DNA from 2 places in the Clostridium sp. FP1 genome. Region 1 is predicted to be linked to the other one. Evidence: riboswitches for the same ligand, from Rfam matches in the RefSeq annotation. Region 1 holds a riboswitch; the other holds the start of a gene.

What was found. Region 1 has a riboswitch for FMN ahead of G9F70_RS02355 (ECF transporter S component). Riboswitches for the same ligand answer to the same signal wherever they lie in the genome.
Region 2: another riboswitch for FMN. It lies ahead of ribD (bifunctional diaminohydroxyphosphoribosylaminopyrimidine deaminase/5-amino-6-(5-phosphoribosylamino)uracil reductase RibD); the one in region 1 lies ahead of G9F70_RS02355 (ECF transporter S component).

Annotation. Positions count from the first base shown of each region.
Region 1 is NZ_JAAMNJ020000001.1:468,799-472,179, reverse strand. It holds gene tsaB (tRNA (adenosine(37)-N6)-threonylcarbamoyltransferase complex dimerization subunit type 1 TsaB) at 1-714, shown strand; gene tsaE (tRNA (adenosine(37)-N6)-threonylcarbamoyltransferase complex ATPase subunit type 1 TsaE) at 1-4, shown strand, start outside; gene rimI (ribosomal protein S18-alanine N-acetyltransferase) at 707-1,156, shown strand; gene G9F70_RS02355 (ECF transporter S component) at 1,234-1,875, opposite strand; FMN riboswitch at 1,964-2,142, opposite strand; gene G9F70_RS02350 (Tex family protein) at 2,200-3,381, opposite strand, start outside.
Region 2 is NZ_JAAMNJ020000001.1:4,087,854-4,091,234, forward strand. It holds gene G9F70_RS19675 (bifunctional 3,4-dihydroxy-2-butanone-4-phosphate synthase/GTP cyclohydrolase II) at 1-131, opposite strand, end outside; gene ribE (riboflavin synthase) at 184-831, opposite strand; gene ribD (bifunctional diaminohydroxyphosphoribosylaminopyrimidine deaminase/5-amino-6-(5-phosphoribosylamino)uracil reductase RibD) at 856-1,953, opposite strand; FMN riboswitch at 2,204-2,316, opposite strand; gene G9F70_RS27105 (hypothetical protein) at 2,437-2,571, opposite strand; gene G9F70_RS19690 (amino acid ABC transporter substrate-binding protein) at 2,727-3,381, shown strand, end outside.

The sequences.
Region 1 (3,381 bases):
ATGAAGATTTTAAGTATAGATTCTGCTACAGCTGCAGCTACTTGTGCCATTCTTGAGGATGACAATGTACTTGGCGAGATAACTTTTAACTATAAAAAGCAACATTCTCTAATACTTATGCCTATAATCGATGAATTATTTAATAATGTAGGAATGGGCATAGGCGATATAGATGCCTTTGTAGGCTCAAAGGGACCTGGGTCCTTTACAGGCCTTAGAATAGGGCTTTCTACCATTAAAGGACTTAGCCAAGGCACAGGGAAGCCCTTTGTAACCGTATCTACCTTAGATTCCTTAGCATTTAACTTAGCATATACAGATGGCATTGTCTGTCCTATACTAGATGCACTGCGGGATAATGTTTATACAGCCTTATATACTTTTAATAATTGCGAGCTTAACCGCATCACTGACTATATAAATATTTCTATAGATGAATTAATAAATATGCTTAAAGAGAAGAACTGCAATATTTCTTTTGTAGGAGATGGTGTTCCGAAATTCAGAGAAAAACTTATAGAACACTTTCCCAGGGCCAGATTTGCGCCAGCTCATTTAAATTTAGCTAGGGCATCATCCCTAGGAGAATTAGGTCTTAAGTTATTATCTAAGGGAACAGTGGATGATTTATACGGGTCAGTACCTATTTACCTTCGAAAACCTCAAGCAGAGCGAGAGTACGAAGAAAAGATGAGGCAAAATAAAAATGAATAGCGATTTTAAAATTTGCCCAATGGACAAATCGTCTATTAAATCTATCCTCAATATTAGTGAATTAAGCTTTCCTATTTCTTGGAGTTTAGAATCCCTAGAAAGTGAATTAGATAATAAATTTGCTAAATATGTAGTACTCAAGAAGGGTGATTCTATAGTAGGTTATGGAGGCATGTGGTTAATTATAGATGAGTCCCATATTACTAATGTTGCAATTCATCCTGATGCCCGAGGCCACGGTGGTGGAGATTTAATCGTAGAAGCCTTATTTAGAATTTGTAGAAAGCAAAAAGTAACAGCTATAACCTTAGAAGTTAGAAGTTCAAATTTTCTTGCTATAAACTTATATGAAAAACATGGCTTTGAAAAGGTAAGCGTTAGACCTCATTATTATGAAGACAACGGAGAAGATGCAGTAATTATGTGGAATCGTAATCTATAACATAAGCCATGAAAAATATTAATTAGTAAAGGGGTGCCTATAAAAATAGGTACCCCTTTACGCTATGCCATTGTTTTTTATATTTTTGACTGATAATTACCTCGTCTGTTTTTGTATTCTCTCTCTACATTTTCTTTATGAAGTATAGGAGAAACACTTTTATATAGCGCTAGAGTTACTGATGATACTACTATTCCTTTAATAAAAGTAAAAGGAATAATTGACCAAATAATGAAAGAATTCAAATCCACAATATTATGATTTATTTTTGATCCCATTCCTACAACAGCATCTATTGGGAATCCTAATACACTTTCATATAGCGGTAGAACAACAAAATAATTTAATATCCCTGCAAAAATTGACATACAAATTACTCCTATTAATAATGCAACAATAGCTCCACCCTTGTTTTTACGAGCCTTATATATATATCCAGATACTAATACTAAACTTGAGCCTAATAAAAAATTTGCTAGTTCTCCAACGAAAGCTGTTTTAGTAGCTAGCAATCCATGTAATATATTTTTAATGAGTTCAATAATAACTCCTGCTATTGGTCCTAATGCAAAAGCCCCTAGAAGCGCCGGCAGATCGCTGATATCAAATTTTAAGAATTCCGGAAATATAGGTATTGGTAATTCAATGTACATCAAAAGAAAAGCCATAACAGATAAAAGTGAAATTTTAATAAGTTTAACAAGTTTTTCGTCTCTCATTTTTATACCCCCTAATTGAATATGTCTTCTAGGGATGGATATAATAAAAACCCTGACATAGAACTATGTCAGGGCGAATTCGCATATATCACATCTTCTTTTATCCAGACTTTACTGTCGGCTTCGGAATTAAACCATCACCCAAGGGTGCTGTCTTAACGACTTCGGAAGGAAAATCACCTTCCGAAATGTCGTTAAACCGAATCTGCCTTTCGGCTCGCGGGCTTTACCGCCGGTGGGGAAATTCGCCCCGCCCTGAAGATTATCAAATTTTATTTTATAATTTAATTATATCTACATTTAATAAAAAAAGCAACATACAAATTATATATTTTTCATAGATAAGGATATTCTTTTCCTTTTCTCATCAACGTCTAGCACACTAACCTCTACTATATCTCCAACTGTAACTACATCCAATGGATGCTTTACAAATTTATCTGATAGCTGGCTTATATGTACTAAACCATCCTGGTGAACTCCAATATCAACAAAAGCTCCAAAGTCAGATACATTTCTAACTGTACCCATAAGTTTCATCCCTGGTTTAAGATGAGACATTTGAACTACACCTGTTTTTAATAGTGGCTTAGGCAATTCTTCTCTTGGATCTCTACCCGGCTTTTTAATTTCTTTAATAATATCTTTAAGAGTTGGGACTCCTATTTCTAATTTTTCAGCAAGCTCATTTAGATTAATATTTTTAACTCGCTCATCCATATCTTTAAAATTTAGTGATTTAAGATCTTGTTTTGTATATTGCAGAAAATCCAGCATTTTTTTTGTAGCATTATATGACTCAGGATGAACTGAAGTATTATCTAAAAACTCTTTGCTCTCCATGACTCTTAAAAATCCCGCACATTGCTCATATGCCTTAGCGCCTAATCTTTTCACTTTTAATAATTCTTTTCTAGCTATAAATTTACCATTTTCTTCTCTATAGGCTACTATATTTTGAGCTATTGCAGCATTTATCCCTGATATATAAGATAATAGTGAAGGAGTTGCAATATTAAGATCTACTCCAACGGCATTAACACAGTCTTCAACTACTCCTTTTAAAGATTCATCAAGTTTTTTAGGCGTTACATCATGTTGGTATTGTCCAACTCCAATAGCTTTAGGATCAATTTTCACAAGCTCCACTAAAGGATCTTGAAGTCTTCTTCCTATGGAAATAGCACCTCTAATAGATACATCTATATCCGGGTATTCTTTTGATGCAAGCTCTGAAGCTGAATATACGGATGCACCTGCTTCTGAAACTATAACATAGTACAAATCTTTTGAGCATTCTTCTTTAAGTTCTTTAATTATCTGAGCTAGAATTTCTTCAGACTCACGACTAGCAGTTCCATTACCTAAGGATATTACTTCTACATTGTGCTTATTTACTAATGCTTTAATAATACCTATGGATTTTTGTACACCATCCTTACTACCCGCAGTAGCATATACCGTAGCTATATCCAAAACCTTTCCTGTATCATCTAGAACTGCTAT
Region 2 (3,381 bases), 3.6 Mb from region 1:
TCCTTAGTAGCTTTTTCCGCAGCTATTATTATATCTCCTTCATTTTCCCTATCTTCGTCATCTACTACCACAATCATTTTTCCATTTTTAACATCTTCTAGTGCTTCTTCAATAGTATTAAATTTAAACATCTTTACACCCCTTAATTTTTATTATTATTACTTTATACTGTGAAACGATTTATTAAAATCCATTTTCCATAAGAAAATCCCTACTAATAGCTTTCTTTTCTTTTGGAGCTTCACCATATTTCAATAGTTTTTCAATATACTTTGACATAATATCACTTTCAAGATTAACCACATCACCTATCTTGTTGTTTAATAAAGTAGTTTCACCTTTTGTATGAGGTATAATCGATACTTTAAATTTTTGGGCGTCCACATATGCAACAGTTAAACTAATTCCGTCTATGGTTATTGAACCTTTATGTACAATATACTTTAATATATACGCTGTAGTTTCTATAGCCACCCAAGTGGCATTGTCTTCTTTATAAATATCTAGAATAGTTCCTATTCCATCAATATGTCCACTTACTATATGACCTCCTAGTCTATCACTAGCTCTAAGTGCTCTTTCTAAATTAACGAGGGAGCCCGGTTTTAATTTCCCTAAATTACTACTTCTAATAGTTTCAGCCATAACATCTACACTAAAGCTACTTTTATTAAATTCTGTTACAGTAAGACACACTCCATTGGTGTTAATGCTATCTCCAATCTTTGTATCTTCCAAAATCTTTGTGGCTTTTATGGTGATTCTCGCAGATCTCGCACCTTTTCCTATGGATAGTATCTCACCAATTTCCTCAATCAAACCTGTAAACATCTATTCACATCCTTTATAATAACTTTAAACTTTCACTACATAAGCCTCAATCATGATGTCCTCATCAAATCTAGTTACTTCGGCATCACAAAGCACAATAGAATCTTCCACATGCTCTACGCCCTTGCCACCTACTGGTGTTTTACCAGAAGTCCCTCCAAATATTTTGGGAGAAATAAAAGTAATAACTTTATCCACAATGCATTCCTCTATTGCAGAATAATTTAAAGTACTTCCACCTTCGAGTAGAATACTATCTATTCCCATTTCACCTAGTACTATCATTAAATACTTCAAATCTACCAAATTATTTTTACTAGGAGTTACAATAATCTCTGCGCCCTTTTGTTTTATAGCTTCGATTTTACTCTTATCAGCAAATTCTGTTGTAACTATAATAGTTTTTGTTTTTTCATCACCTTGCAATACCTTTGCCTCTAAGGGTATTCTTGCCTTACTGTCTATAACTATTCTTGTAGGGTTTAGGCTAAGCAAACCATCTCTTCTTGTAGTAAGTTCTGGGTCATCCATAAGGATTGTTCCAATCCCCACCATAATTCCAGATACCCTTTGCCTTAATTCATGCACATAGGCTCTAGATTTTTCATTACTTATCCACTTTGAATCCCCACTAGAAGTGGCTATTTTTCCATCTATCGTCATAGCAGTTTTCATTATACAAAAGGGTTGTTTCGAACTTATGTACTTTATAAAAATTTCATTTGTTTTCATTATTTCTTTTTCCATTATGCCAGTAGTAACTTCTATACCGCTACTTCTAAGGATTTCTATACCTTTGCCTGCCACCAGTGGATTTGGGTCTATCATTCCAATTACCACTTTAGATATTTTATTTCTCACTATAGCATCAGCACAAGGTGGGGTTTTACCATAATGAGAACAAGGCTCCAAAGTTACGTACATGGTTGCACCTTCTACGTCTTCCTTTGAATTTTTAAAAGCATTTACTTCTGCATGTGCTCCGCCAAAATATTCATGATAGCCTTCACCAATTATTTTATTGTCTTTTACAATAACAGCACCCACTAGTGGGTTTGGATTTACAAAACCAACTGCTCTTTTAGATAATTCAAGTGCTCTATTCATATAATAATTGTCCAATATACCACCCCTAATTCTATAATTGTAGTGCAATTTTTACTCGGTATCTCTTTTCTTAGTATGCATAATTTTCAAGAAATAAAATCATATAAATTACTAGCTTGTTATTTGTTTTAATGTGCCTAAATTAATAAAAGCCCTGAAAACAATGTTTTCAGGGCTTAATAAGCTTAATATATTTAATATCAAAATACAAAAGCATCTTCACAACTATCTTCATAGTTAATAAAACTCTCTTATATCTATCATTACTCTCCTTCTCTCATCCAGACTTTACTGTCGGCTCTGGAATTCAACCAGATCTACCTTTCGGCTCGCGGGCTATACCGCCGGTTAGGAATCTCACCTACCCTGAAGGATCTATTCAATTTTCAACTTAAGAATAGCACTTTGTGATTTTACTGTCAAGTGAATAAATATATAATAAAAATAAAGAACCATTTATTTAACACCTTAAATAATGGCTCTTTATAATGTTCATATTTATTTATTTTTCTTATTTCTTGTCTCACTATTTTTTATATTTACATCATTGTCACGCATATCTTTGTCATTATCTGTTCTTTTTATTCCTACTGAAGATAATTGCTCATTTGTAAGTTTCTGCTTTACAGTCATTTAAAACACTCCCTTTCTTAATTTATATTTTCCACCGGGAGAGAGATTTATACTACTATTATATTTATTTTTGCTTTTTTACTTTACAAAGTTAACGTGTTAAAGTAAAATGATATTTATAGCTTGTACAAAAGATAAATAAAGGAGTGTTGAAAATGAAAAATAAATTAAAATTATTAATGGTGGCAATACTTTCCACCGCTATTTTAACGGCTTGTGGAAGTACACCTTCTACAGATAACTCATTAAGTGATATAAAACAAAAGAAAGAACTAATAATTGGTCTTGATGATAATTTTCCACCAATGGGCTTTAGAAATAAGAGTGGTGAAATCGTAGGCTTTGACATCGATATGGCAAAAGAAGTAGGCAAGCGAATGGGCGTAGCCGTAACCTTTAAGCCTGTAGAATGGGATGGTGTTATATTAAGTCTAAATAATAAAGACATTGATGCTATATGGAATGGATTAACCATAACAGACAAGCGAAAAGAACAAATTGCTTTTTCTAAAGTATACCTTCAAAACAAACAAATAATTATTGTAAAAAACAAATCAAATATTTCGAGTAAGATTGATTTAAAGGATAAAATTGTAGGTCTTCAAATGGGTAGTAGCAGTGAAACTGCTCTAAGTTCAGATTCCCAGCTTTCTAGTTCATTAAAAGAGGTGAAGAAGTACTCAAACAATACAGAAGCTCTACTAGATTTAAATGCTGATCGTATTGATGCTGTTATAGTAGATGAAGTAGTTGGTAGATACTACACTAATCTAAAACCAGGTGATTATAAAGTTCTTAATGAAAATTTAG